DNA from 2 places in the Halomonas koreensis genome. Region 2 is predicted to be linked to the other one. Evidence: predicted binding sites of a transcription regulator. Region 2 holds the regulator's gene; the other holds the start of a gene.
What was found. The regulator FliA, encoded in region 2, starts transcription of late flagellar genes. The targets are predictions, from matches to a motif close to CTAAAGTTNNNNNNNNNNCNGCCGATA.

Region 1 (14,074 bases), on a different contig from region 2:
GGGATCCAGGGGCCCGTCCAGGGCGATGACCCGGGCGTTGCGCGCCGCGGCCACGGGGCGGCCGAACTCGCGGTTGATGGCGCTGACCACCCGTTGGGCGGTGCCGAAGTCGTCGCTGTCGAGCTGCAGCTCGAGCAGGCCGCCGTTGGCGCCCAGGTCCAGGGGCACGCCACGCTCCACGGTGGCGCCGCCGGCGATGCGCCCGCCGGCCTGCTGGTTGATCTGCACGCTGCTGCCCCCCGCCGAGGCCCCCGCGCCGCCGACCAGCAGGTTGCCCTGGGCCATGGCGTAGGTGTCCCCGTCGGCCCCCTTGAGGGGCGTCATCAGCAGGGTGCCGCCACGAAGGCTGTCGGCGTTGCCCACCGAGGACACCACCACGTCGAGGCGCTGGCCGGGGCGGGCGAAGGGCGGCAGCTCGGCGGTGACCATCACCGCCGCCACGTTGCGCAGCTGCATGTTGGTGCCGGGCGGCACCGTGATGCCCAGCTGGGAGAGCATGTTGGTCAGGCTCTGGCCGGTGAAGGGCGCCTGCATGGTCTGGTCGCCGGTGCCGTCCAGGCCCACCACCAGGCCATAGCCCACCAGGGCGTTGTCGCGCACGCCGGCGAAGCTGCCGAGTTCGCGCAGTCGCTCGGCCTGGGCCGGCAGGGCCAGCAGGCAGCACAGCGCCAGGAGCAGCACCCGTCCGGCGATACCGGGAATGGGGAGCGTCTTGCGTGGGGTCATGCGATCACCATCAGAAGGGCGAGACGTTGAGGAAGAAGCGCTGCAGCCAGCCCATGTGCTGGGCCTCGTTGATGTAGCCGTCGCCGACGTACTCGATGCGGGCATCGGCCACCGAGGTGGACGGCACGGTGTTCTCGCCGGTGATGGTGCGCGGATTGACCACGCCGCCGAAGCGAATGAACTCGGTACCCTGGTTGATGGCGATCTGCTTCTCGCCCCTCACCCGCAGGTTGCCGTTGCCCATCACGTCCACCACCGTGACGGTGATGGTGCCGGTGAAGGAGTTGTTGGCCTGGGAGCCGCCGCCGCCCTCGAAGTCGCTCTCGCCGGAGACGTCGAAGCCGTACTCGGCCAGGGTGTCGAGGGCATCCGGCAGCTGGGCGAGATCCAGGCCGGCGGAGCCGCTGCGATCGGCATTCGACTGCGCGTTCTTGCTGGCGCTGACCTGCTCGTCCAGCACGATGGTCAGGATATCGCCCACCATGCGCGGCCGGCGATCCTCGAACAGCGGCTGGTAGCCGCGCCGCGGCTGGTAGATCGAGCCGTTGGCCCGCGGTGCCGGCCGTTCGGGGATCTCGATGCGCTCCTGCTCGCCGACCACCGAGGCGTGGGGAATCTGTGCGCAGCCCCCCAGCACCAGCAGGGCCAGCACGGCCAGCCAGCGCAGCGGGCCGAGCCGGCCGGATACGACGCCCATCATGAAGCCTGCCTCCCGTCGCCGATCATGGTCACAGCTGCGCGAGGCGCGCCAGCATCTCGTCGCTGGTCTTCACGGCCTTGCTGTTGATCTCGTAGGCCCGCTGGGTCTGGATCATGCTGACCATCTCCTTGACCACGTTGACGTTGGAGGTCTCGACGTAGTTCTGCAGGACGTTGCCGGCCCCGTTGATGCCCGGCACATTCTCGGTGCGCGGCCCCGAGGCGGTGGTCTCGGCATAGAGGTTGCCGCCCAGGCTCTCCAGGCCGGTGGGATTGACGAAGGTCGAGAGGGTGATCTGGCCGATCTCCTCGGACTGGCTGTTGCCCGGCGTCTTCACCGAGACGATGCCGTCCTCGCCGATGCTCACCGACAGGGCGTTGGCGGGCACGATGATCGCCGGCTCCAGCGGGTAGCCATTGGCGGTGACCATCTGGCCGTTCTGGTCCAGCTGGAAGCTGCCGTCACGGGTATAGGCGGTGGTGCCGTCCGGCATCTGGACCTGGAAGAAGCCCCGCCCCTCGATCGCCAGATCCCGGGAGTTGCCGGTCTGCTCGAGCCCGCCCTGGGTGTGCAGCCGCTCGGTGGCCACCGGGCGCACGCCGGTACCCACCTGCATGCCCGACGGCAGGCTGTCCTGGGCATTGTTCTGGGCGCCCGGCTGGCGCAGGTTCTGGTAGAGCAGGTCCTCGAACACCGCCCGGGACTGCTTGAAGCCGTTGGTGTTGACGTTGGCCAGGTTGTTGGAGATGACGTCCAGCTTGACCTGCTGGGATTCCAGGCCGGTCTTGGCCGTCCACAGTGACTTGATCATGCGGATTTCCTCGTGTTGGTCGGGGCTCAGCTCATCGACAGCAGGCGGTTGGCGCGCTGGGCGTTCTCGTCGGCGGTGCTCATGACCTTGGTCTGCATCTCGTAGCGGCGGGCCACGTCGATCATCGACACCATGGTCTCGACGGCGCTGACGTTGCTGCCCTCCAGGGCGCCGCTCACCAGCCGGGCCTGATCATCCGCGGGCAGCGGCGCCACGGCCCCGTCCTCGCCGGGCGGCGCCCGGAACAGGCCGTCATCGCCGCGCACCAGGCCGGCCTCCCCCGGGGAGACCAGCTTGAGGCGCCCGACCATGGCCAGGGCATCGGCGTCCTGGCCGGCCCCGATCGCGCTGAGCGTGCCGTCGCTGCCCATCGACAACGAGGCGCCCAGCGGCACCTGGATGGGGCCGCCCTCGCCGAGCACCGGGCGGCCGGCGCTGCGCAGCAGGCCGTCGCCATCCACCTGGAGGTCGCCCCGGCGGGTATAGGCCTCGCTGCCGTCCGCCGCCTGCACGGCCAGCCAGCCGTCACCCTGCATCGCCACGTCCAGGGCGCGGCCGGTGTGATTCATGGGGCCCGCGGAGAAGTCGCTGCCCGGGGTCGAGGCGGCCACCGAGGCCCGGGTGTCCAGGCGCGCCTCGCCCTGAACCGGCACCGCGCGCATGGCGTGCAGCTGGGCGCGGAAGCCGGTGGTGGAGGCGTTGGACAGGTTGTGGCTGACCACCGACTGCTGCTCCATGCTCTGCCGGGCGCCGCTCATGGCGGTGTAGAGGATGCGATCCATGGCTTAGCGGCTCAGGTTGATGGAGGCCTGCAGGACCTCGTCCTGGGTCTTGATGGTCTGGGAGTTGGCCTGATAGGCGCGCTGGGTGACGATCATGTCCACCAGTTGCTTGGCCAGGTCCACGTTGGAAGTCTCGATGGCCCCCGCCTCGATGGTCCCCAGCACCCCGGTGCCGGCCTCGCCCAGCAGCTCCTGGCCCGAGGCCGCGGTGGACGTCCAGGCGTTGTCGCCCACCGCCTGGAGGCCTTCCGGGTTGCGGAAGTTGGCCAGGGCGATCTGGCCCGCGGGGCGCGACTGCTCGTTGGTGTAGTTGCGCGTCACGGTGCCGTCCTCCTCGATGGTGATGCCCACCAGGGCGCCGGAGGTGTAGCCGTTCTGGGTCAGATCGCTGGCCCGCGAGCTGTTGCCGAACTGGGTGGAGCCGGCCAGGTTCAGGTCGAAGGTCAGGTCCTGGGGCCCGCCGCCCAGGAAGCCGGCGGAGGCGAAGGTATAGGTCTGGTTGCCGCCGGCGGTCAGCTGGCCGTTGGCATCGAAGGTCAGCTGCGATTGCTGGGGCATGTCGGCGCCGTTCGCCAGCAGCTGGCCATCCATGGCGATGCGCGACGTCCAGGTGTTGGCCGTATCGTCCATCACCGCCGTCAGGTTGGCGGTATCCGGCTGTGTCGCCAGGGCCGTCCCGGCCTGATCTTCGTAGTTGCCGGTACCGCTGTTGTAGTACACGTTGTTGCCGCTGCTGGCGTCGTAGTAGACATCGCGCGGCGTGGCCGTCGTGTTATCTACGCGCTGCTCGCCCTTCTCGTAATAGACGGTGATATTGCGCGGATTGCCCAGGGAGTCGTAGACGGTGAAGTTGTTGGAATAGTGGTAGTTGACGGTGGTCTCGTCGTTGGGCGCCGTTCCCCCGGTCGCGAGGGTGGTCTGGCTGAGCTCGTCGCCGACGACCTCCCGGGAATCCAGGTTGAGGGTGGTGGCCACGTCGGTGGTGGCGCTGGCGGGCATCTCCTCTGACGGCACCTGCAGCACTTCGGGCTGGCCGCCGGTCTCGACGTTGCCGGCCGCGTTGATGCCGTAGCCCATGATCCGGGCCCCCTGGGCGTTCTGCAGGTAGCCGTCCGGCGTCATCGATAGCTGGCCGTTGCGCGAGTAGACCACCTCGCCGTTCTGCTGGAAGCGATAGAAGCCCTGGCCGCTGATGGCCAGATCCAGCTCGCGGCCGGTGGCCTCGATGTTGCCCGCCTCGAAGTCCTGCAGGACCGTCGAGACCTTGGTGCCCAGGCCGGTGGAGCCGGCGAAGACGTCCGCGAACTGGGCGCTGGAGCTCTTGTAGCCCACGGTCTGGGAGTTGGCGATGTTGTTGCCCAGCACGTCGAGGCTGGAGGAGGCGGCGTTCAGGCCGCTGAGCGCTTGTGAGAAACCCATGTCACTATCCCTGCGTTATCTGCGTTGCGAAGCGTGGAGCGGCCGACGCTTTGCCGGCCCGGCTGTCAGAGGATCTGCTTGATGTCGGAGAGCTCGACCCGGCCATAGACGGCGCCCAGGTCCAGGGTCAGCGGCCCGCCGTCCGTGGGCGGCGTCACGCTGCCCACCACCGCATAGTTGAGGCTGTCCACCGGCACCGGCTCGCCGCCGCGGGTGGCCTCGACGCTGACGTGGTAGGCCCCGTCCGCGGCGATCTGGCCGTCGCTGGTCTCGCCGTCCCAGCTGAAGGACTCCACCCCGGCATCGACGCCGCCCAGGTCGTAGCGGTTGATCACCTCGCCGGCCTGGTTGGTGATGGTGACGGTGACGTTGTCCGCCGGCTGCTCGAGCTCGACCCCGAAGGGCGTGGTGGTGACCTCGCCATCGCCTTCCTCGCCCTCGGCGGCCTCGCCCTGGCTGAGCAGGATGCGATCCCCCGGCACCAGCACGCCCTTGCCGATCAGGCCGGACGCCTGGAGGGTCTGGCCGGCATCGATCTGGTCGTTGATCTGCCCCAGGGAGTCGTTCAGCTTCTCGATGCCGCTGACGGTGTTGATCTGCGCCAGCTGGGAGGTCATCTCCTTGTTTTCCATCGGGCTGAGCGGATCCTGGTTCTGCAGCTGCGTCACCAGCAGCGTCATGAAGCTGTCCTGTAGGGCCGCGGACTGCCCCGCCCGGCCGCTCGCCGCGCCGGCGTTGAGGGCGCTGGTCACGCTGGAATCGATGGTGTTCGCCATGGGATCAGCCCTCGCCCAGGGTCAGGGTCTTGAGCATCAACTGCTTGTTGGTGTTCATGACCTCGACATTGGCCTGATAGGAACGCGAGGCCGAGATCATGTTCGCCATCTCCGCCACGGGATCGACGTTGGGCATGCTCACGTAGCCCTGGTCGTCGGCCAGCGGGTGCTCGGGGCGATACTCCTGGCGCAGCGGGGAGGGATCCTCGACCACCTCGCGCACCCCCACGCCGCCGATGCCGGCCCGGGAGGCGGCCCGGCTCTCGAACATCACCTGCTTGGCGCGATAGGCCTCGCCGTCCGGGCCGGCGACGCTGTCGGCATTGGCGAGATTGCTGGCGGTCACGTTCATGCGCTGCGACTGGGCGCTCATGGCCGAGCCGGAAATATCGAACACAGAGAACATCGACATGGATCCGCTCCTGGCTTATTCGGGTTGCATGGCCTTCTTGAGGCCCTGGATGCGACTGTTGAGGATCGTCAGCGCCGTCCGGTAACGCACCGAGTTGTCGGCGAAGGCGGTGCGCTCGCGATCCATGTCCACGGTGTTGCCGTCCAGGCTGGGCTGGTCGGGCACCCGGTAGAGCAGGTCGCGGCCCACCGACGCCGGCCCCTGGCCGGGCAGGTGCCCCTCGGCGGTGCGCGACAGCGACAGGCCGCCGCCGGCCGCCTGGCCCTGCTTCACGGCCCTCTCCAGCTCGCGACCGAAGTCCATGTCGCGGGCCTTGTAGCCCGGGGTGTCGGCGTTGGCGATGTTGCTGGCCAGCACCTTCTGGCGCTCATGGCGCAGCCCCAGGGCCTGCTGGTGGAAATTGAAGGCGGCTTCGAGCTGGTCGATCATCCGGCGCTCCCGGAAATGGAAATTCGTCGAGGGTGCAGAATAGCCAGCCCGCGGTCACCCCAAAGGAACGAACAGCCGGAGGAAGGGGGGCCATTTCCCCGGTTCCGGCAACGCGACGCGCGTTAGACTCGTCCACAGCTCCCGAACAGGACCTCGCCATGACGCCGCGACTCCCCCGCCCGCTGATGCGTGCCGTGCTGGCCGTGCTGACCCTGGCCGGCCCCGCCCAGGCGCTGGCCGAGGCGCCCTGGGTGCAGGCCGCGGGCGCCTTCCTGGAGCGGGAGGCCGCCGGCCTCGGCGAATCGGTGAGCGTCACCCTCCACCCCCCGAACGCCCGCTTCCCGGCGTGCCAGGACCCGCGCCCCTTCCTGCCGGACGGCGCGCGCCCGCCGCTCGGCCGGGTGTCGGTGGGGGTCGAGTGCGGCGGGGCGGAGCGGCGCACCCGCTACCTGCAGGCCGAGGTCGAGGCGATCGGCCGTTACCCGGTCACGGCCCGGCGCATCGCGACCGGCGAGCGCCTCTCCCGGCACGACCTGGCGATGCGCCGCGGCGCGCTGAACCGCCTGCCACGCCAGGCGCTGCGCGATCCCGAGGCCGTCGTCGGCCAGGTGGCGCGGCGTCCGCTGGCCGCCGACCGGCCGTTCCAGGCTCATCAGCTGCGCCCGCCCCACCTGGTGGATCGCGGCGACCGGGTGACGCTGGAGGCGCGCGGCGACGGCTTCCGGGTGACCCGGCAGGCCGAGGCGCTGGGCGCCGGCGGCCGGGGCGAACGCATCCGGGTAAGGCTGGACGACCGGCGCATCATCGAGGGGCGAGTCATCGGCCCCCGCCGCCTGGCGGTGGACGGCTGAATCGGCCGGGGCCAGGCTGGAAGTCACCCGGCAAGGCCATTAAAGTTACGCCTTCGGGCGCCGATAGCCCGGGTAACGCACCGGTCACGAGGCCCTTCACCGTGAAAGTCGACAATCACCATCCCCTGCGTCCCGGCCAGATCGAGCCGCGCGACCCGGCTCGCCAGCCCCAGGGCGCGTCGTCGCCCGCCGACGAGGGCGCCGAGTCGGCGACGCAAACGCATCTTCGCCACAGCGCGGCCGATGCCAGCCAGGACATCGACACCGCCCGGGTCGACGAGATCCGCGAGGCCATTCGCGACGGCCGGCTGGAGCTGGACCCGGAGCGCATCGCCGACGGCCTACTCGCCAGCGTCCAGGACCTGCTCGGCCAGCGGAGCGAGGGCTCATGAGTCTCCAGCGGCTGCTCGAGGAACAGGTCGGGCGCCTGTCGACCCTGCGGGACCGGCTGGAGGAGGAACAGGCGCTGCTGGTGGCCGGCGATATCGACGGCCACCGCCTGCAGGCGGTGGCCGAGGAGAAGACGCAGCTGCAGGAGTCGCTGGAGGGCACCGAGCGGCGCCGCGCCGAGGTGCAGCGGCGGCTCGGCTACCCGGCCGGCCGCGACGGCGCCCGCCAGGCGGCCGCGGATGCCGACTGCCTGGCGCAGTGGGAGGCGCTGCTGGCCACGGCCGGAGAGGTCGCACGGCTCAATGAGCGCAACGGCCGCCTGCTGGAGCTGCGCATGGGCCACAATCAGGAAATGCTCGACTACATCCACCGCCTGGCCAATCCCGCCGTCTACGGCGCCGACGGCCGCACCGGGCTGCAACCGAGACGCCTCGACGCCCGAGCCTGACGCCTCAGGCGGGCGCCCGCCGAGCCGCCAGCCAGGCCTCCAGAGGCTCCGCCGACAGCGGCGCCCCCAGGGCGTTTCCCTGCATCAGATCGATCCCGAGCCCCCTGACCGACGATAGCTGGCCCGGCGTCTCGATGCCCACCGCCACGGCCTCCAGCCCCATCATCGGCAATCCTTTCAGCATGGCCGCCAGGGCGGCGCCCTCACGGGACGTCCCCTCGGGGAGGGCCGCGATCAGCGAGCGGCTCAGCTTGGCCCGGCTCACGGCCAGGCCGGCCAGGCCCATCAGGTCCAGCCCGCCGCGTCCCAAGTCGTTGACCACCAGCCCCACCCCCAGCGCCCGCAGGCGCTTGATCAGGTGCCCGTTGGCCGCCGCCTGGGTGACGAGATCGTCCTGGGCGAACTCGAGGCTCAGCCAGCCGGGCTCGATGGCCTGATGGCGCAGGAAGACATCCAGGGGGCGTCGATCGAAGACCTCCTGGTCGAGCATCTCGGCGCACAGGTTGACCGCCACGGCCAGCTCGGCCAGGGGCGATCCCGCAGACCGCCAGGCCGCATGCTGGGCGACGACGGCACCCAGCACCCAGCGATCCAGCCGCACCTGCTGGCCCAGTTCGGCGACCACCGGCAGGAAGTCGCCCGGCGGCAGCAGGCCCCGCTCGGGATGTCGCCAGCGAACCAGGGCCTCGACCCCGACGCAGCGTCCGCTGCGCAGGTCGAGCTGGGGCTGATAGACCACCCGGAAGTGCCGCTGCGGGGCCATCAGCGCCTCCTGGAGCTGCTGGCGGAACGCCAGGTCGGCCGCCAGCCGCCGGCGCAGGGCCGCGTCGAAGAAGGCATGGCGCCCCGGCTCCACCTCTCCCAGGGCGCTCTCGGCGCCGCACAGCAGCTGGTCGGCGGTTTCGCCGTCGTCGGGCGAGATCGCGATGCCGATGCTCAGGCTCAGCAGCTGCTGGGCACGCCCGCGTGTCCGGAAGGGCGGCTCCATCGCCTCGAGACAGCGCAGCGCGGCGGTCTGCAGGCCGACCGGGGACAGCGGGTGCTCGATCAGGATCCCCCAGCATCCCTCGCTCAACCGCGACAGGCTGTCCTCGCGGCGCAGGGTCTGGGCGAGGCGCCGCTCCACCTGCTGCAGCAGGGCCTCCAGGCCCTCCACTCCGAGCCGCTCTCGCAGGGCCTCGCGCTGATCGAGGCGCGCCAGCAGCAGCCCCACGGGTTGGTCCGGTCGCGAGGAGCGCTCCAGGGCATGGCGCAGGCGATCCTCGAAGAGCCAGACGCTGGCCAGACGGTTGACCGGGTCCCGGTGGAGGCCCAGCGACAGCGACGGACCGCTGAGCCCCTCCTCCCAGGGGTCGAGGAAGGTGAACAGGCGCAACCCCCGAGCATCGGCCGGCGTCCCCGTCATCAGCACCAGGCGATCCTCCGGCCGCTGCCCCAGCCGCACCGACTGCCAGCCGCCCGCCGGGCCGGGGTCGGTCGAGCTCAGATAGGCGGGCCGGCTGACGAGCTCGCCGAGCAGCGCGCCGACCGGCTCCGGGGCCCGGGCGGCCAGCAGCTGGCGGAAGCCGGCATTGACCCAGCGGATGCGGTAGTCGTCATCCACCAGCATCAGGCCGACCGGCGTGCGCTCGACGGCGAGGTGGGACAGCGCCGCCGGCAGGCGCTGCACGGACGCCGGCGTGCCGGAATGGCTGGTTGGTGGTCTGGTGCCGTCGCCCGTCATGCTGCCGTCTCGCGATCTCAAGGTGTCGACATGGTGTCGGCCGAATCGAAGCCTTCTTTAGCGCGAAACGAATGACGAAGCGGGTTCCCTCACGACGCCCGTTGACGGGACGGCCTCGCCTCATGCGAGTGCCTCACCAGCCTGCCCACGCTGGCCTGAAGTATACCAGCCCGGCGGGGGCCCGCCGCCCCGGATCAGGACAGGCCGTCGACCTCGCCGCGCGGGTCGAGCCGGATGCCGAGGCTCGCCGGGCGTCGCGGCATACCCGGCATGCGCATGATGGAACCGCACAGCGCCACCACGAAGCCGGCGCCGGCCGCGAGCTCGGTGTCGCGCACCGGCAGCACATGGCCGGCGGCCAGCCCGCTCATGGCCGGCTCGGCGGCGAAGCTGTACTGCGTCTTGGCGATGCAGACCGGCAGGTGGCCATAGCCCAGGGCCTCGTATTCCTCGAGCCGCTGGCGCACGCCGTCGTCGAGGCTGATGTCGGCGGCCCCATAGAGCCGGGTGGCGATGGCTCGGATCTTGTCCTCCAGCCGGGCCTCGTCGCCATAGGTGAACGACAGCGCCGGGGCGGGCTCCTCCTCCAGCATGGCCGCCACCCGCTCGGCCAGGGCTTCGCTGCCGGCCGAACCGTCGCGCCAGTGGCTGCTGACCACCAGCTCGACGCCCAGTTCGCCACAGGCCTGGCGCAGGGTCTCGTGCTCTTCCGGCGCGTCCTGGTCGAACTGGTTGATGGCCACCAGCAGCGGCACGCCGAAGGTGCGCAGGTTATCGACATGCCGCGCCAGGTTGCGGGCGCCGCGCCTCACGGCCTCGGGATCGACCTCACCCAGGGCTTCCCGAGCCACGCCGCCGTGCATCTTGAGCGCCCGCAGGGTCGCCACCACCACCACGGCGCTCGGGGAGAGGCCGGCCTGGCGGCACTTGATGTTGAAGAACTTCTCGGCCCCTAGGTCGGCGCCGAAGCCGGCCTCGGTGATCACGATATCGGCCAGCGACAGCGCCGCCCGGGTGGCCATGACCGAGTTGCAGCCATGGGCGATGTTGGCGAAGGGGCCGCCGTGGACGAAGGCCGGGTTGTGCTCCAGGGTCTGGACCAGATTGGGGGCCAGGGCCTGCTTGAGCAGCACCGCCATGGCCCCGTCGGCGCCGAGATCGCGCGCCCGGATCGGCCGGCCGCTACGATCCCGGGCCACCAGGATCTCGCCCAGCCGGCGCTGCAGATCGGCCAGGTCGGCGGCCAGGCAGAGGATGGCCATGATCTCGGAGGCCGCGGTGATATCGAAGCCGTCGCGACGCATCACCCCCTGACCGCCCTGGCCGACGGTCAGGTGGCGCAGCGCCCGATCGTTCATGTCCATCACCCGCTTCCAGGCGATGCGCTCGGGGTCGATATCGAGCTCGTTGCCCCAGTACAGGTGGTTGTCGATCAGCGCCGACAGCAGGTTATGGGCGCTGGTGATGGCATGGAAGTCGCCGGTGAAATGCAGGTTGATGTCTTCCATGGGGATGACCTGGGACCGGCCGCCGCCGGCGGCCCCGCCCTTCATGCCGAAGCAGGGGCCGAGGGAGGGCTCGCGCAGGCAGATGGCCGCCCGGTGGCCGAGCCGGTTCAGGCCGTCGCCGAGCCCCACCGTGGTCGTGGTCTTGCCCTCGCCGGCCGGCGTCGGGGTGATGGCGGTCACCAGCACCAGCTTGCCCTGGGGCCGCGCGGCCAGGCCGTCGGTGAGATCATGCGGCAGCTTGGCCTTGTCGTGACCGAAGGGCAGCAGCCGGTCGGCGTCGAGCCCGAGACGGGCCGCGACCTCGGCGATGGGCCGCGGCGGCACCGCCCGGGCGATGAGGATGTCCGGCGAGCCCGGCGGCGGCAGGGTGCCGCTGGGGGGTGACTCCGGCGGCGAGGCCGGGCGAGCGGCGGACCTATCGTCTCGAAACGGGATATAGTCGGTCATCTCGCCCCCCTTCGTGTGCGTCCGGCGGGGCCCGACAACGCCCGCTCCCGGGCCCTGACAGCAGCGTGGTCCGTCTCGGCGCGGGCGAGCATTCCGGTTGCGACATCCGCGTAGTCGAAACGGCCATGACGGAGGCGCCACGCCCCGACGGCGGAAGACGGCACACGAAAAAGGGCCCACGGATGACCGTGGGCCCTGAGATTCTGGCGCGCCCTAAAGGATTCGAACCTTTGACCTTCGCCTCCGGAGGGCGACGCTCTATCCAGCTGAGCTAAGGGCGCACACGGCCCGACGGGGAATGCCCGTCAGGCGAGCCATATCCTATCCTGCCGACCCGGCGGCTGTCCAGCCGGGCGGCCATCATCGCCGCGCCCCGACTGCCGGGGAGTTGATCGGCGACATTTTCCAGTGATTGTCGATCCCGCTATACTGGCGCGCATTGTGCGCTTCATGGCGTCCTGCGGCTGTCGTGATGCCGACCGTGATTCGATGACAAGACCGTCAAGAGGTGGTGAGAGTGAAATCCAGCAAGTTGATCATGGGGTGTCTGGCCCTGCTCGGCCTGACCGCGGGCATGGCCCATGCCCAGGAAGACGTGGACCGCGAGGCCATCGCCGAGCGACTGGCGCCGGTGGGCGAGGTGTGCCTGCAGGGCGAGGATTGCGGCACCGCCATGGCCGCGAGCGGCGGTGGCGATAGCGCCGCTTCCGGCGGCGCCGACGGCGAGACCATCTACAACAACGTCTGCATGGCCTGTCACGACACCGGCGCCGCCGGGGCACCCAAGCGCGGCGACGAGGCGGCCTGGGCCGGTCGTACCGACAAGGGCTTCGAGACGCTGCTGGGCCATGCCATCAACGGCTTCAACGCCATGCCGGCCCGCGGCGGCAACCCCAACCTCTCCGACGAGGAAGTCCAGGCCGCCGTCGCCTACCTGGTGGAGCCGGTCATGGAGGTGCCCGCCCAGGCCGCCGGCGGCGACGACGCGGCCCCGGCCGATGACGGCGCGGACGCCAGCGCCGAACCGGCCACCGCCGGCATCGATGGCGCCGCCATCTACAACAGCGTGTGCATGGCCTGCCACGACACCGGCGCCGCCGGAGCCCCGAAGAAGGGCGACGCCGCCGCCTGGGCGGCGCGTCTCGAGCAGGGCACCGAGACCCTCTACGACCACGCCATCAACGGCTTCAACGCCATGCCCGCCAAGGGCGGCAACCCCGGCCTGTCCGACGCCGAGGTCAAGGCCGCCGTGGATCACCTGCTCGGCAGCGTCGAGTAAGGACGACCGCGCGGGAGACGACAGCGGGGCGCCCTAGGGCGCCCCGCTTGCTTTCCGCCGTCGCCACGGCGCATTGATTGTCGGGTGCGCTCGCAGGCTCGCCTACCCGACCCACGAGGCTTCCATCACTCGCACCTCGCACCTCGCACCTCGCACCTCGCACCTCGCACCTCGCACCTCGCACCTCGCACCCGGGATCATCCCAGCAGCGAGCGGATCCCCGCCAACGCGTCCTGGCCGCGGGCCTGCTTCTTCTCCGGATCCTCACGATCGGCGCGCCCCTCCCACTCCAGGGCATCCGCCGGCAGCTCGTCGAGGAAGCGGCTGGGCGTGCAGTCCATCAGCTCGCCGTAGGCCTTGCGCTGGCGGGCCAGCGTCAGGGTCAGGGTGCGCCGCGCCCGGGTGATGCCCACATAGGCCAGGCGCCGCTCCTCCTCCACGGTGCCCACCTCGATGGCATTGCGATGGGGCAGCAGCTCCTCCTCGAGGCCCATCAGGTAGACATGCGGGAACTCCAGGCCCTTGGAGGCGTGCATGGTCAGCAGCTGCACGCGGTCGGAGTCGTCCTCCTCGGCCTGCTGCTCGAGGATGTCGCGCAGCACCAGCCGCGAGATCGCCGCCTCCACGCCGTCGGTCTCGGTGGCGGTGCTGGTGGCGTCCTCCTCGGGATCGGCCTGCATCGACTTCTCGAGCTGGTCGACCAGAGTCCAGACGTTGGCCATGCGCCGCTCGGCGATGGTCGGCGCGCTGGCGTTCTGGTAGAGCCAGGCCTCGTAGTCCATCTCGCGCAGCATCTCGCGGATGGCGGCGATGGCGTCGCCGCCGTCCATGCGCCGGCGCACCCCTTCGATGAAGTGGGTAAACCTCCCGAGCCGCTCGACGGCCCGGGTCGGCAACTGCTCCGCCAGCCCCAGCTCCCGGCAGGCGGCGAACAGCGAGCTGCCCCGCTCGGTGGCGTAGTTGGCCAGCTTCTCCAGGGTGGTCGGCCCGATCTCCCGGCGCGGCACGTTGACGATGCGCAGGAAGGCGTTGTCGTCGGCCGGGTTGATCAGCAGCCGCAGGTAGGCCATGGCGTCCTTGATCTCGTTGCGCGAGAAGAAGGAGGTGCCGCCGGAGAGCTTGTAGGGGATCTGGTAATGCTGCAGCTTGAGCTCCAGCAGCCGGGCCTGGAAGTTGCCGCGGTAGAGCACCGCGAAGTCGCGCCACTCGGCGCGCTCCTTGATGCGCCGGGTGAGGATCTCGCTGGCCACGCGTTCGGCCTCGGCCTCCTCGTGGCGGTTGACCACCACCCGGATCGCCTCGCCCCGCCCCATGTCGGACCACAGGGTCTTCTCGTAGACGTGGGGGTTGTTGGCGATCAGGGTGTTGGCGGC
Region 2 (14,074 bases):
GCGTTGCGATCCTCGTTGCGTTGGGTGATGGGTGAAGACGCAAACGAGAATAACCGCGGCCCTTCGATAGGTTAAATTGAACAGAATCATAATTCTGATAGCCATAGAACATCTATCGACGCCGGCGCGGGTCAAGTCCGGCCCCGAGCGGCCGATAACCCGGGGAATGGACGGCGCCTCGTCCCGAGGGCCGCGCTCCCTGGAGGCAGGATGCAGCCACCCGACTCCCCCGACATGGCCCCCACCGGCGACGGCCTGGAAGGCGTCACCCGCCTGGCCCGCGAGCTGCTCGCGGTGCCGATGGCCCTGCTGGCCCGGGTCGACCGCCGCGGCTCGCCCCGGGTGCTGGCCGTCGACGGCGCCCCCTCCCGGGAGGCGCTGGCGTTCTGTGCCCGGGTGGCGGACGCGGCGACGCCGCTGGCGGCCGAGACGGCGGGCGGCCTCGCCGGCCATCCGCTGTGCCCCGACGGCGCGGGGCCGACCGGCGCGCTGTGCGTGGCCGGCGTCCTCGACGCCCGGGCACGCCGCCGCCTGGCCCTGCTGGCGAGCCAGGCCGAGGCCCTGCTGCGCGCCCGCGAGCAGGCGCATCGCCTGGAGCGTTCCACGCGGCGCCTGGAGGCGATCCTGCGCGAGTCGGCGACCGGCATCCTGCGCATCGACGCTGACGGCATCGTGCTGGATGCCAACCCCTATGCCCTGCTGCTGCTGGGCTATGCCCGCGAGGAGCTGCTCGGCCACAACGTCAACCGGCTGATGCCGGAGGCCGTGGCCCGGGAGCACGACGGCTACCTGCGCCGCTTCCTGGCCGGCGGGACGCCGCGGATCATCGGCCAGGGGCGCGAGGTCGAGGCGCGCCACCGCGACGGCCATCCGGTGCCGGTCCACCTGGCGGTCAGCGCCCTGCGCGACGAGACGGGCCGCATCGACGAGTTCATCGGCATCCTCACCGACCTCAGCGAGATCCGCGCCGCCCGCGAGGCCGCGCTGCGCGAGCGACAGCTGCTCCGGGCGGTGCTCGACGGCAGCCACGACCCCATCTATGCCCGCAGCGGCGACGGCCGCTACCTGGCGATCAACCAGGCCTTCGACGCGCTGCTGCCCCACCGCGACGGCGACGACGCCCTCTCCGGCCTCGCCGCGGACGTGCGGGACGGGATCGAGGCGGCGGAGCGCCGCGTGCTGGCGGACGGCCGCCCCCAGCGCCTGGCGCTGTCCCTGCGCCCCGGGCGCCACCACGACCTGACCCTGGCGCCGCTGCGCGAGGTCGACGGGAGCATCGACGGCGTGGTGGGGGTCGCCCACGACAACTCCCAGACCCGGCGCCAGGCCGCCCTGCTGCGCGTGCTCCACCAGGGCATCACCGACTACCAGGCGCTGATGTCCGGCCACCGGCTGTGGACCTTCCTGATGGAGGCCCTGCGCGAGCTCACCGAGAGCGACTACGCGCTGATCGGCGAGGTCATCGAGGAGGCCGGGGCCCCGGCGCTGAAGATCCACGCCATCACCGACCTGTCCTGGAGCGAGGAGTCGCGCCGCCTGATGGAGCGGCTGCGCAGCGGCGACATGACGCTGACCGATCCCGACACCCTGCTGGGGCGCGTCTTCGCCCACGGCGAGGTGGTGATGACCGAGGACCTGGCCGGCCACCCCCACCGCGGCGGCATGCCGCCGGGCCACCCCGCGCTGCACAATTACCTGGGGGTACCGATCCACGACGGCGACGCCCTGATCGGCATGTACGCCATCGCCAACGGCCGCCGCGCCTACGACGACAGCCTGCTCGAGTGGCTGCGCCCCTTCACCGCCACCTGCGCGCTGCTGATCAACCTCTACCGGCGGATGGCGGAGCGCGAGAGCGTGCTGGAGGCCCTGGCCCGGGCCCGGGACGAGGCTCAGCGGGCCAGCCAGGCCAAGAGCGACTTCCTGTCGGCGATGAGCCACGAGCTGCGCACGCCGCTCAATGCCATCCTCGGCTTCTCGCAGCTGCTGGCCGGCAGCCGACGCCACCCGCTGGACGCGCGCCAGCGCCGCCAGGTCGAGCAGATCGACAAGAGCGGCCGCCACCTGCTGCGGCTGATCGACGACATCCTCGACCTGGCCCGCATCGAGGCCGGCCGGCTGCCGCTGTCGCGGGAGCGCGTCGACCTCGGCGAGGTGGCCGAGGACGCCCTGGAGGCGCTGGAGACCCAGGCCCGGGAGCGCGAGGTCCGGCTGGCGGCGGACCTGGTCGCCGAGGCGACGGTGGAAGGCGACTACACCCGCCTCAAGCAGGTGCTGCTCAACCTGCTGTCCAACGCCATCAAGTACAACCGCCCCGGCGGCGAGGTGCACCTGGCCATCGAGCGCCGCGGCGACGCCTGGCGGATCGGCGTCCGGGACACCGGCCCCGGCATCCCCGAGGGGCGCCGCGGCGAGCTCTTCCAGCCCTTCCAGCGGCTGGACGCCGAGCACGGCCCCGTGGAGGGCACCGGCATCGGCCTGGCCATCACCCGCGAGCTGGTGGAGCACATGGGCGGCCGCCTCGAGGTGGCGAGCCGCCCCGGGGAGGGCAGCCACTTCTGGTTCACCCTGCCCGCTACCGCCCCCGCCGCGCCTCCGGCGGCCGCGCCGACGTCCGCCCCGGCCGCCGAGGTGCGCGCCCGGGTGCTCTACGTGGAGGACAACCCGGCCAATCGACGGCTGATGGCCGAGGCCTTCGAGGAGCGCGAGGGCCTGAGCCTGCAGCTGGCGACCAGCGCCGAGCAGGCCCTCGAGCTGATCCGCCGCCGCCCCCCGGACCTGGTGCTGATGGACCTGCACCTGCCCGGCATGGACGGCTTCGAGGCGCTGGCGCGGCTGCGCGCGGTTCCGTCCCTGCGCCACCTGCCGGTGCTGGCGCTGTCGGCCAACGCCATGCGCGACGACGTGCGCCGCGGCCGGGAGGCCGGCTTCGACGACTACCTGGTCAAGCCGGTCGCCTTCGATGACCTCTTCGCGGCCCTGGCGCGCTGCCTGGCCACCCCCGAGAACGCCTGAGGAGCGGGCATGCCCGATACGGACCTGACCCACAAGCGGCTGCTGATCGTCGACGACAACCCGATCAACCTCGAGATGCTGGGCGACCTGCTGGAGGACCACGGCTACACCGACCTGGTCCTGCTGGACGACGCCCGCGAGGTCCTGGCCCACTGCCGGGCGCGGCTGCCCGACCTGATCCTGCTGGATATCCGCATGCCCCACCTGGACGGCTACGGGGTCCTCGAGCAGCTGCGGCGGGCCTTCGGCGAGCGGGCGCCGGCGGCGATCGTGCTCACCGCCCAGGTCGACGATGCCACCCGCCGGCGCGCCCTGGCGGCCGGCGTCCGGGACTTCCTGACCAAGCCCTTCGATCACGAGGAGGCGATGCAGCGCATCCGCAATGTCCTGCGGGTGGAGCAGCGGCTCGCCGAGCGGCGCGAGCAGGCCGACCGGCTCGAGGGGCTGGCCGAGGCCCGCACCCGCGAGCTCGAGCGCCTCTCGCTGACCGACCCGCTCACCGGGCTGCCCAATCGCCGGGCCCTGCTGCAGAAGCTCCAGGCCTGGCGGGCCGCCGGCCACGAGACCGGCGCGCTGTTCATCGTCCTCGACGACCTGCCCGACATCATGCGCCTGCACGGCCATGACGTCGCCGAGCGGCTGCTGCAGCGCCTGGCCGACTCGCTGGCCCCGATCCTGCCCGAGGCGGCCATGCTGGGCCTGTGGGGCGGCAACGACCTGCTGGTGATCCTGCCGGTGCCGTCGGACGGCGCCTCCCTGGACGCCCTGGCCCGCCGCCTGCTCGATCGCATCGGCCGCCCCCAGCCCGTCGACGAGCGGCGCCTCACCAGCCGCGCCCGCATCGGCATCGGCCAGGCCCGGGACCGCGCCCCGCAGCGCCTGGTGCACATGGCCGCCCTGGCGCTGCCGGACGCCCAGGCGACGCCGCCCATCCGCCATCATTGCCCGACCCTGGAGGCCCGGCAGCGCGAGCGCCTGGAGCTGCAGCACGACCTGCGCGGCGCCGCCGGCCGCGGCGAGCTGCGGCTGGCCTTCCAGCCCAAGCTGTGGCTCGCCGAGGGCCGCCCGCTGGGCGCCGAGGTGCTGCTGCGCTGGCGACACCCGCGCCACGGCGACGTCTCGCCGGGACGCTTCATCCCCCTGGCCGAGGCCACCATCGACATCCTGGAAATCGGCGACTGGGTGCTCGAGACCGCCATGGCCCGGCTGGTCGCCTGGCGGGCCGAGGACCGGGTGGCCGAGGACTTCTCCCTGGCCGTGAACGTGGCCGCCCGCCAGCTGTGCACCCCCGACTTCGCCGCCACCCTGCTGCGGCGGCTGGCCCGCCACGGCCTGCCGCCCCACAGCCTGAGCATCGAGGTCACCGAGTCCGGGCTGATGGCCGACCTGAACGAGGCCCGGCGCCAGCTGCAGGCGCTGGCGGCGGCCGGCATCGCCATCGCCGTGGACGACTTCGGCACCGGCCATTCCTCGCTGGCCTACCTGAAGACCCTGCCGCTGAGCGTGCTCAAGATCGATCGCGCCTTCGTCACCGACCTGCAGGGCGACCCCGCGGCGCGCCAGCTGGCCGGCACCATCACCCGCCTGGCCCACGGCCTGGGCTTCGAGGTGGTCGCGGAGGGGGTGGAGACCCCGGAGCAGGCGCGGCGGCTCCGGGAGATGGGCTGCGGCATCGCCCAGGGCTACCTGTTCGCGCGGCCGCAGCTCGAGGCGGCGTTCCTGGACTGGTACGCCGAGGCCACCGGCCGACGCGCCCCGGCGCCGGACTGAGCCGGCGCCGGCCTCAGCCGCGGCCGGCGGGCGCCTTGAGCAGCAGCTCGACGCGGCGGTTCTCGGCCCGGCCCTCGGCGCTGTCGTTGTCGGCCAGGGGGCGGGTGTCCGCATAGCCGATGGCGCGCAGCCGCTCCCGGGTCACCCCGGCCTCGGCCAGGGCGCGCACCACGGCGCTGGCGCGACCGGTGGAGAGCTCCCAGTTGGAGGGAAAGCGGGAGGTGGCGATGGGCAGGCTGTCGGTATGCCCCTCCACCGAGATCTGGCCCTCGACGCCGGCGAGCCGCTCGGCCAGGCGCGCCAGCACCCCGTGGCCGCCCTCGGTGAGGCGCGCCCGGCCGCTGTCGAAGAGCAGCCGCTCCTCGATGCGCAGGGTGACCCCGCGCGCGCTGCGCTCGACGCTGACGCCGTCGATGCCGAGCCCCTGGAAGCGCGGCTGCAGGCCCTCGTGACGCGGCTTCAGCCCCTGGCCCACGGCCAGGGCCGCCTGGCGCGCCGGGGACGCGATCTCGTCCTCCCGATCCCCGGGCAGGCCGTAGCTGGCCATGGACAGCAGCAGCACGAACAGCGTGATCAGCAGCGTCAGCACGTCCAGGTAGCTCATCAGCCAGCTCTCGCCGTCGCCCTCTCCCTGGGCGGGCGGCGCGATCGCCTGGCGGGTGTCGTGATCAAGCACCCTGGCCGGCCTCCTCGTCGCGCGACACCGGCCGCTGGGGATCGCGGATCTCGTCGTGGTAGTTGGCGACGAAGGAGTTCAGGGTCTCCTCGATGAACGACGGCAGGCGCCGCTTGGTGATCAGCGAGATGCCCTCGAGCACCATGTTCATGGCGATCAGGCGCTCCTCGGTGCGGCGCTCGAGCTTCACGGCGATCGGCTTGAACACCAGGTTGGCCAGCAGGATCCCGTAGAAGGTGGTCAGCAGCGCCACCGCCATGCGCGGCCCGATGACGTTCAGGTCGCCGGCCTCCATCACCTCGAGCATGTTCACCAGCCCCACCAGGGTGCCGATCATGCCGAAGGCCGGGGCGTAGGTGGCCATGGTGCGGAAGATCTGCGCCTCGGCGTGCTCGCGGGCCTTGAGCCGAGCGATGCGCCAGCGCAGCAGGTCGAAGATCTCCTCTTCCTTGGTGTTGGCGATGACCAGCTGGATGCCGGTGCGCAGGAAGGGGTTGCGGGTCTGCTCCAGGGCCGCCTCCACGGCCCGCACGTCGCCCTTGAACCACAGCCGCGACATGTCCACCAGTTCCTTGATGTCGTCGCGGGTGTAGGTGTTCTCGCGGCGGAAGACCAGCCCCACCAGGCGCACCACCCGCACCACCTCCTTGAGCGGATAGCTGATGAAGGTGGCGGCCAGGGTGCCGGCCAGCACGATGGCCAGCCCCGGCAGGTTGACGAAGCTCTGCGGCGACTCGGCGGTGAACAGCAGCACGCTCGCCAGCAGCACGATGCTCGCCAGGATCCCGATCAGCGTGGACGGATTCATGTGGGCTCCCTGTCTCTAGGACGACGGACAATGAGTGGTCATCGGCGCGAAGGCCGAAAGCTTGAGGGATGGCCGGCGAGAGAGGACATCTCGCCCGCGCCTCAGGCGTCGCGCAGCTTGCCGCGCAGCCGCCCCACGGCCTGGCTGTGCAGCTGGCAGACCCGGGACTCGGTGACGCCGAGCACGGCGCCGATCTCCTTGAGGTTGAGCTCTTCCTGGTAGTAGAGGCCCATCAACAGCTTCTCGCGTTCGGGCAGGGCCTCGATGGCCGCCACCAGCCGGGCGCGCTGCTGCTGATCCACCAGCTGCGCGAAGGGCGTCTCGGGGGCACCGTCCTCGAGCATGCGCCCCTCGCCGCCCTCGGCCATCAGTTCCTCGAAGGGCAGCAGCTGGCCGCTGTTGGTGTCGCTGAGCAGCCGGCGATAGGCCTCCAGGTCCATGTCCAGGGCGGCGGCGATCTCGGTCTCCTCCGCCGGTCGCCCCAGCTCCTGTTCCAGGCGACGCGCCGCCTCGTCGGCGGCTCGGGCGTTGCGGCGCACGCTGCGCGGCAACCAGTCGCGGCTGCGCAGTTCGTCGAGCATGGCGCCGCGGATGCGCTGGCTGGCGAAGGTCGCGAAGCTCGCCCCCTGGGCGGCGTCGAAGCGCCCCAGGGCCTCCAGCAGGCCCACGGTGCCGGCCTGGATCAGGTCGTCCAGCTCGATGCTGGCCGGCAGGCGGACCTGCAGCGCCAGGGCCTGGCGACGCACCAGGGGCATGTAGTCATCCAGCAGCGTGTCCTGTTCGATCTTGCCTTGTGCGGTATACATACGTGCCTCGGCCTCTTGCGAGCCTCACCGATAATTGACGATCACCTGCAGCCCCTGGACGCGGACCGGGCCGGCGCCGTCCGGGGCGAAGCGGAAGCGCAGCGCCTCGCCGGCGGGCAGCCCCGCCAGAGCCCGGGTGCGCCCGCGCCGGGCGGGCAGCGTCACGCAGCCGGCCGGATGGCAGAGCCGGGCCCGCAGCGCGGCCCCGGCCGGCACCCGGTAGCGCCAGCGCACCTCGACGACGCGCCCGCCGGCCGCCGCCGGGGGCGGCGTCAGTGCCCGGCTCGGGGTTTCCCGGCCGGCCACGGCGGCCCGCACCCCGGGCGCCTCGGCGGCCCAGCTGCCCGACGCCGACGCCGGCGCGGCCAGCAGCCAGCCCAGCAGGGCCGCCCCCGCCATGGCGCCCCGCCTCATGCCATCACCAGCAGGTCGATGCCCAGGTAGCGGCCCGCCGCCTGGCGCAGGTTGTCGAGCAGGCCGAGGCGCGACATGCCGGGCGGGTGTACCGCCAGCAGCCGCCGCGGCCCGCCGGCGGCCGCCAGGCGGGCCAGCACCCCGAAGGCGCGGCGAAAGGCCTCGGCGTCGCCGCCGACCCACAGCGCCCAGCGCGGCTGCTGCTCGGCCAGGGCCGCCAGGTGGGGGCTCGACACGGCCAGCGGCACCACCTTCCAGCGCCGCGGGTCGCCCACCCAGCGGCGGCCGCGGCCGGCCCACTCCTCGAACAGCTCGGTCACCCGGGCCGCCTGCTCCGCCGAGGTGTCGGGCAGGCCGACCACCACCAGGGTCGTGGTCGGCGCCGGCTCGGCGGCGGGCGATTCCGGCGCCTCGACGGGGGCCTCGACCGGGGCCGCGGGCGCCGCGCCCTGGGTCGTCCGGCCTTCCCGCTCGGCCCAGGCGCGCAGCCCGGCCGCCTGATCCCCGGCGATCACCGCAGGCCCTCCAGGCCCGCGGCGCCGACGTGGCGGATGGCGTCACGGGCCATGAACAGGTACAGCAGGCCCTCCAGCAGGGCATGCTCGCGGCGCCGGCGGCGCCCGCCCGGCAGCGCCAGCAGCTCGCCGCGCAGCTCGTCGGCCTCGGCGTCCTCGGCCTGATCCAGGTGACAGGCGGCGGCGGCCAGGCCCGCGGCCAGCAGCTGGCGCACCTCGGCATCGGTGTCGTCCGGCAGCAGGGCCTGCAGCCGCTCCCAGGCGCGACGCACCTGGCGGGGCAGGGCCTCGCCATGCAGCCGGCCGAGCAGCAATGGCAGGGTGTCGGCGGCGGCGGTCAGCGGGGTCAGCCAATAGCGCTGCCCCAGGGCGCGGCCGCTCTCGGGATCGTCCAGGACCGCGACCCAGGCCATCAGCGGCTGTCGCGACGGCCCACCACGCTGCCCCGCGGGGCCCGCCTCCACCGGCAGGGCGGCGAAGCGCGCCCGGGCGGCCTGGCCGCGGAAGCGACAGCGGCGCTCCCCGGCGTGCTCGGCGAGCGCCGCCAGCTCGGACAGTGCACGGCGCTCGCCGGCGTGATGCACCCGCTGGCCGGGCCGCGCCTGGCAGAGCCAGGGCGCCCGGGCCTCGTCCAGCCACAGCCAGGTCTCGGCGTCGGGCAGGCTCGGCAGCAGGTGGACCGCGACGCCCCGTTCACCGGCCCGGGCCAGGCGCGCGGGCCAACCCGCCGGCTGGCGCTGCTGGAGATCGGGCAGCGCCAGCCAGCCGCCGCGGGCATCGATGCCGAGATCGGGCATCGCCCAGTCGGCGCCCGGCAGGGAGCGACGCGCCGCCCACAGCATGCCCACCCGCTCGAGGGCCTCGGGGGGCGCCTCGAGCAGGCGCTCGAGGCGCTCCTCCTGCAGGCAGGCCGGCAGCGCCGACAGGTCCCAGGTGGCCTCCAGGGCGGCGATGCCGGTCAGCCGGCGACGCAGCCCCGCCAGCAGCAGGCCCAGCCGGCGCCCTCGGCCGAGCAGGTCGTCGGCCCAGGGCGTCGCGGCGAGCGTGGCGGGCGCCGACGGCGCGGCGACCCGCGCCGACAGGGCGGCCTCGACCAGCGCCTCGGCATCGGCCGCCTCCAGGTCCTCGGGGACCCGCTGGCCGGTGGAGACGAAGCGCAGCCGCAGGCCGTGGCGGATCAGGGCATCCAGCGCCGGGCCCAGCTGGCCGGCCTCGTCCTGCTTGGTCAGCAGGCAGTCGTCCAGGGCGACCCCTGCGGCCCGGGCCGCCTGGCGATAGCGAGTGATCACTTCCTCCAGGGTGCCGGGCTGGCTGGCGGCGTTGAGCACCAGCAGCATGCGCACCCGCTCGTCGCTGCCCTGGAGCTGGGCGGCCTGGGCGATGATGCGGCGATCCCGCTGGCTCATGCCCACGGTGTCGATGATCACCCAGCGCCGGCCGTCCAGCTCGCCCAGCAGCTCGTCCATGGAGGTCTCGGGAGACAGCGCGTGCAGGGGCACGTCCAGCAGCTCGGCGTAGATGCGCAGCTGCTCGTGGGCGCCGACCCGGAAGCCGTCGGTGGTCACCAAGGCGACGTTCTCGGCGCCGTGGCGCTGCACGCAGCGGGCCGCCAGCTTGGCGGTGGTGGTGGTCTTGCCGACGCCGGTGGGGCCGACCAGCGCCAGGATGCCGGGCGCGTCGAGGAAGGCTTCGGGATCGACGCTGACCGGCAGCCGCGCGGCCAGCCGCCGGGCCAGCCAGGCATGGCCGGTCTCGGGCGCGGCCTCGGGGCCGGCCAGCTCGGCGGGCAGGCGGGCGAGCAGCTCGTCGGCCAGCGCCTGGCCGAAGCCCGCCTCGCGCAGCGCCCGCTCCAAGGCCTCGCGCCCCGGCTCGGCGGCGGCCGTCGCTCCGCCCTGGCCGGCCAGCAGCGAGCGCATGTCCTGCATCTCGCGCAGCAGGCGCTCGCTCATCGCCCGCAGGTCGCCGTCGCCCTCGGCGGCGGGGGCAGGCGCCGAGGGCGTCTCGACAGCCGGCGTCGGGGGGACAGGCGACGGGGCCTCGGCGGTGGCGGGCGCCACGGCCTCGTCGGCCATGGCCAGGATCTCCACGCCCGTCTCGGTGGGGCGATTGGCCAGGATCAGGGCATCGTCGCCGAGGGCGGCGCGGACCTGGCGCATGGCCTCGCGGCTGGTCTCGCCGACGAATCGCATCACGCTCATGGGGTTCACTGTCCTCCGATCAGGGTGGTGACCCTCAGGGTCCGGTCATCGGGGAGCTCGGCCTGGGACATCACCACCAGGTGGCGCAGGCGGCGGCGCAGGAAGCGCGCCAGCACCGGGCGCAGCGGGTGCGGCACCACCAGCACCGGCGGCTCGCCACTGGCCTCGTGGCGCTCCAGGGCCTGCTCGGCCTGGGTCATCAGGGTCTCGGCCAGCCCCGGCTCCAGGGCGCCGCTGCCGTTCATGGCCTGGGTCAGCACCTGCTCCAGCTGGCCGTCCAGGCCCATGACATTGAGGGTCTCGCGGCCGGCGAACCACTGCTGGGTGATGGCCCGGCCCAGCGCCAGGCGCACCGCGGCGGTGAGCTCGCCGGGATCCTGCTGCTGGGGCGCGTGCTCGGCCAGGGCGTCGAGGATGGTGCGCATGTCGCGGATCGAGACGTCTTCCTCCAGCAGGTTCTGGAGGATGCGCTGCAGCACGGTGAGCGAGATGGCCTTGGGCACCACCTCCTCGACCAGCGGCTTGTGGTCCTCGCCGAGCTTGTCGAGCAGCTTCTGCACCTCCTGGCGGCCGAGCATCTCGGCGGCGTGGCGGTGCAGCAGGTGATTGAGGTGGGTGGCCACCACGGTGCTGGCGTCGACCACGGTGTAGCCGTAGACCTGGGCGTGCTCGCGCTGCTCGGTGTCGATCCACACCGCCGGCAGGCCGAACGCCGGGTCCTGGGTCGGGGTACCGTTCAGCTCGCCGGACACCTGGCCCGGGTCGATGGCCAGCCAGCGCCCCGGGAAGGCCTCGGCGCGGCCGATCTCGGCGCCCTTGAGGCTCAGGGTATAGGCGTTGGGCGAGAGCTCCAGGTTGTCGCGGATATGCACCACCGGCGGCAGGAAGCCGACCTCCTGGGCGAACTTCTTGCGTACGCTCTTGATGCGCCCCAGCAGCTCGCCGTCCTGCTGGGCGTCGACCATGGGAATCAGCCGGTGGCCCACCTCCAGGCCCAGGGTGTCGACCAGCTGGACGTCGTCCCAGCTGGCCTCCGGGGCCTCGGGGGCCGGCGGCGGCGCCGCCTGGGTCTGCTCGGCGACCAGCTCGCGCTCCTTCTTGCGGATCAGCCACCAGGCCAGCCCGCCCAGCAGGGTGGCGAAGATCAGGAACACCAGGTTGGGCATGCCCGGCACCAGGCCCAGCAGGCCCATGACGCAGGCCGCCAGGATCATCACCTGGGGATTGACGAACAGCTGGCCGATCATCTGCTGGCCGACGTCCTGATCGGTGGTGACCCGGGACACGGTGACGCCGGCGGCGGTGGAGATCACCAAGGCGGGGATCTGGGCCACCAGACCGTCGCCGATGGTCAGCAGCACATAGGTGCGGGCGGCGTCGCCGAAGGCCATGTCATGCTGCATCAGACCGATCAGCAGCCCGCCGATGATGTTGACCACCATGATCACCAGGCCGGCCATGGCGTCGCCGCGCACGAACTTGCTGGCGCCGTCCATGGAGCCGTAGAAGTCGGCCTCCTGGGAGACGTCGGCGCGGCGCTGGCGGGCCTCGTCCTCGCCGATCAGGCCGGCGTTGAGGTCGGCGTCGATGGCCATCTGCTTGCCGGGCATGGCGTCGAGCATGAAGCGGGCGCCCACTTCGGCGATGCGCCCGGCGCCCTTGGTGATGACCATGAAGTTGATGATCACCAGGATCAGGAACACCACCAGGCCCACGGCGAAGTTGCCGCCGACCAGGAACTGGCCGAAGGCCTCGATGACCTTGCCGGCGGCGTCGCCGCCCTGGTGCCCCTCCAGCAGCACCACCCGGGTGGAGGCCACGTTGAGCGACAGCCGCAGCAGGGTGGTGAACAGCAGCACCGCCGGGAAGGCGGCGAAGTCCAGCGGCTTCTGGGTGAACATGCTGACCAGCAGCACCATCACCGCCATGGCGATGTTGAAGGTGAACAGCAGATCCAGCGCGAAGGGCGGCAGCGGCAGGATCATCATCGACAGGATCATGATGATCAGCAGCGGGCCGGCCAGCAGCTTCATCGGCACGTCGGCCATCCAGTTGCGTCGCGGCAGGTAGTGGCTCAGGGCCTTCATGCTCGTGCCTCGTCGGTGTCATCGTCCGGCCCCGGCGCCGCCACGGCGTCCGGGATCGGCAGGTTCTCGGGCGTGGGCGGGGCCTGGCCGCCCTCCTCGGCGACGCGCTTCAGGCCGAAGGCCCAGGCCAGCACCTCGGCGACCGCGGTGTAGAGGGCGGCGGGAATCTCGTCCTCCAGCTCCACATGGTGATACAGGGAGCGCGCCAGGGGCGGCGCCTCCAGGCGCGGCACGCCGGCCTCCTCGGCGACCTCGCGGATGCGCGCCGCCACGGCATCGGCGCCCTTGGCCACGACCCGGGGCGCCGCCATGCCCGTCTGTTCGTACTTCAGCGCCACGGCGTAGTGCGTGGGGTTGGTGATCACCACGTCGGCCTCGGGCACCTCGCTCATCATCCGCCCGCGTGCCATGGCCTGCTGCTGCTGGCGGATGCGCCCCTTGACCTGGGGATCGCCCTCGGACTCCTTGTGCTCGCGCTTCACCTCGTCCTTGGACATGCGCAGCTTCTTGGCGTGACTCCACAACTGGTAGGGCACGTCGATCAGGATCACCACCAGCAGGGTCAGCACCATCAGCCCGCAGGCCTCGGCGGCCATCCACATGGCCTCGGCCAGGGCCTGCTGGACGGGCATGGTCATCAGCGCCATGAACGCGCCGCGATTCAGCCACAGGTAGGCCACGCCCACGCTGCCCACCAGCACGGCCTTGGCGATGGCCTTGGCCAGCTCCACCAGGGCCTGGGTGCCGAGGATGCGCTTGAGCCCCTTGAAGGGGTTGAGCTTGCCGGCCTGGGGCTTGAGCGACTTGGCCGAGATCACCCAGCCGCCGAGCAGCGCCGGCGCCACCAGGGCGATCACGAACAGCAGCAGGAACAGCGGCAGCAGGCCGATCAGGGTGCGGCGCCCCATGGCCAGCGCCTCGACCAGCATCGGCGCGGTCTCCATGGCCTGGCGCCGCTCGAACAGGAAGGCCGACTCCATGACGCCGCCGATCTGGTCGTACAGGCTGCCACCCATGGTCGCCAGGCCCACCACGCCGCCGAGCAGCAGCAGGAAGGTGGCCAGTTCGCGGGAACGGGCCACCTGGCCCTCCTCGCGGGCCTTCTCCATGCGTCGGGGCGTGGCGTCTTCTGTCTTCTCGTCGTCGCTGGTCTCGTCGGCCATGGCCAATCACCGGGCACTCGTGCGCACCCTGGCCATTATCCGCGGGCGGGGGAAGGGACGGTCACGCGAAAAGGGCCGGTTTTCGTGGGCTTATCCACGCGTCCCGGCCTTCTCGCATGACGTCGTCGGGGGTAGGGGAAGGGGGCGGCGGTCGCCTAGAAGCCCAGCTGGTCCAGGAGGTCGTCCACCTGATCCTGGTCGGCCACCACGTCGTCCGCCTCGGGCTTGACCTGGGGCCCGTTGAGCAGGTCCTCGCGGCGCTTGGCATCGCTCTCGCGCTGGCCGTCGGCGCGGCGCTGCATGTCCTCGCGGGCCTCGCCCTTGGGCACGCTGTCGATCAGCACCTGCACCAGCTGATGCTCGATCTCGCGGATGACGTCCATCATCTTCTTGATCACCTGGCCGGTCAGGTCCTGGAAGTCCTGGGCCATCATGATCTCGAGCAGTTCCTTGTTGGTCGCCTGGGTGGCCTCGGGGACCCGGGCCAGGTAGCCGCGGGTGTCCTGGACCAGCTCGCGAGCCTCGTCGAGCTCCTTGGGCTCGGCGAACCACTCCGCCCAGCGGGCGTCCAGGGCCTCGGCCTCGCGGCTGAGGCGATCCTGCTCGGGCTGCGCCCGGTCGA

Region 1: flgM (flagellar biosynthesis anti-sigma factor FlgM) is a predicted target of FliA. The motif match lies at 6,946-6,972, and genes of this name have one in related genera.

Annotation. Positions count from the first base shown of each region.
Region 1 covers NZ_JARWAK010000004.1:165,794-179,867, forward strand. Annotated here, with positions in the region: gene QC818_RS06665 (flagellar basal body P-ring protein FlgI) at 1-726, opposite strand, end outside; gene QC818_RS06670 (flagellar basal body L-ring protein FlgH) at 737-1,423, opposite strand; gene flgG (flagellar basal-body rod protein FlgG) at 1,455-2,237, opposite strand; gene QC818_RS06680 (flagellar basal body rod protein FlgF) at 2,264-3,019, opposite strand; gene flgE (flagellar hook protein FlgE) at 3,023-4,438, opposite strand; gene flgD (flagellar hook assembly protein FlgD) at 4,504-5,214, opposite strand; gene flgC (flagellar basal body rod protein FlgC) at 5,219-5,626, opposite strand; gene flgB (flagellar basal body rod protein FlgB) at 5,642-6,055, opposite strand; gene flgA (flagellar basal body P-ring formation chaperone FlgA) at 6,214-6,906, shown strand; gene flgM (flagellar biosynthesis anti-sigma factor FlgM) at 7,008-7,298, shown strand; gene QC818_RS06715 (flagella synthesis protein FlgN) at 7,295-7,744, shown strand; gene QC818_RS06720 (EAL domain-containing protein) at 7,749-9,467, opposite strand; gene QC818_RS06725 (formate--tetrahydrofolate ligase) at 9,662-11,422, opposite strand; tRNA gene QC818_RS06730 (tRNA-Arg) at 11,627-11,703, opposite strand; gene QC818_RS06735 (c-type cytochrome) at 11,940-12,701, shown strand; gene rep (DNA helicase Rep) at 12,899-14,074, opposite strand, start outside.
Region 2 covers NZ_JARWAK010000006.1:135,792-149,865, forward strand. Annotated here, with positions in the region: gene QC818_RS08860 (ATP-binding protein) at 211-3,015, shown strand; gene QC818_RS08865 (putative bifunctional diguanylate cyclase/phosphodiesterase) at 3,025-4,785, shown strand; gene QC818_RS08870 (OmpA/MotB family protein) at 4,799-5,461, opposite strand; gene QC818_RS08875 (motility protein A) at 5,454-6,269, opposite strand; gene QC818_RS08880 (RNA polymerase sigma factor FliA) at 6,371-7,075, opposite strand; gene QC818_RS08885 (flagellar protein FlhE) at 7,100-7,489, opposite strand; gene QC818_RS08890 (hypothetical protein) at 7,486-8,004, opposite strand; gene flhF (flagellar biosynthesis protein FlhF) at 8,001-10,202, opposite strand; gene flhA (flagellar biosynthesis protein FlhA) at 10,208-12,289, opposite strand; gene flhB (flagellar biosynthesis protein FlhB) at 12,286-13,452, opposite strand; gene cheZ (protein phosphatase CheZ) at 13,608-14,074, opposite strand, start outside.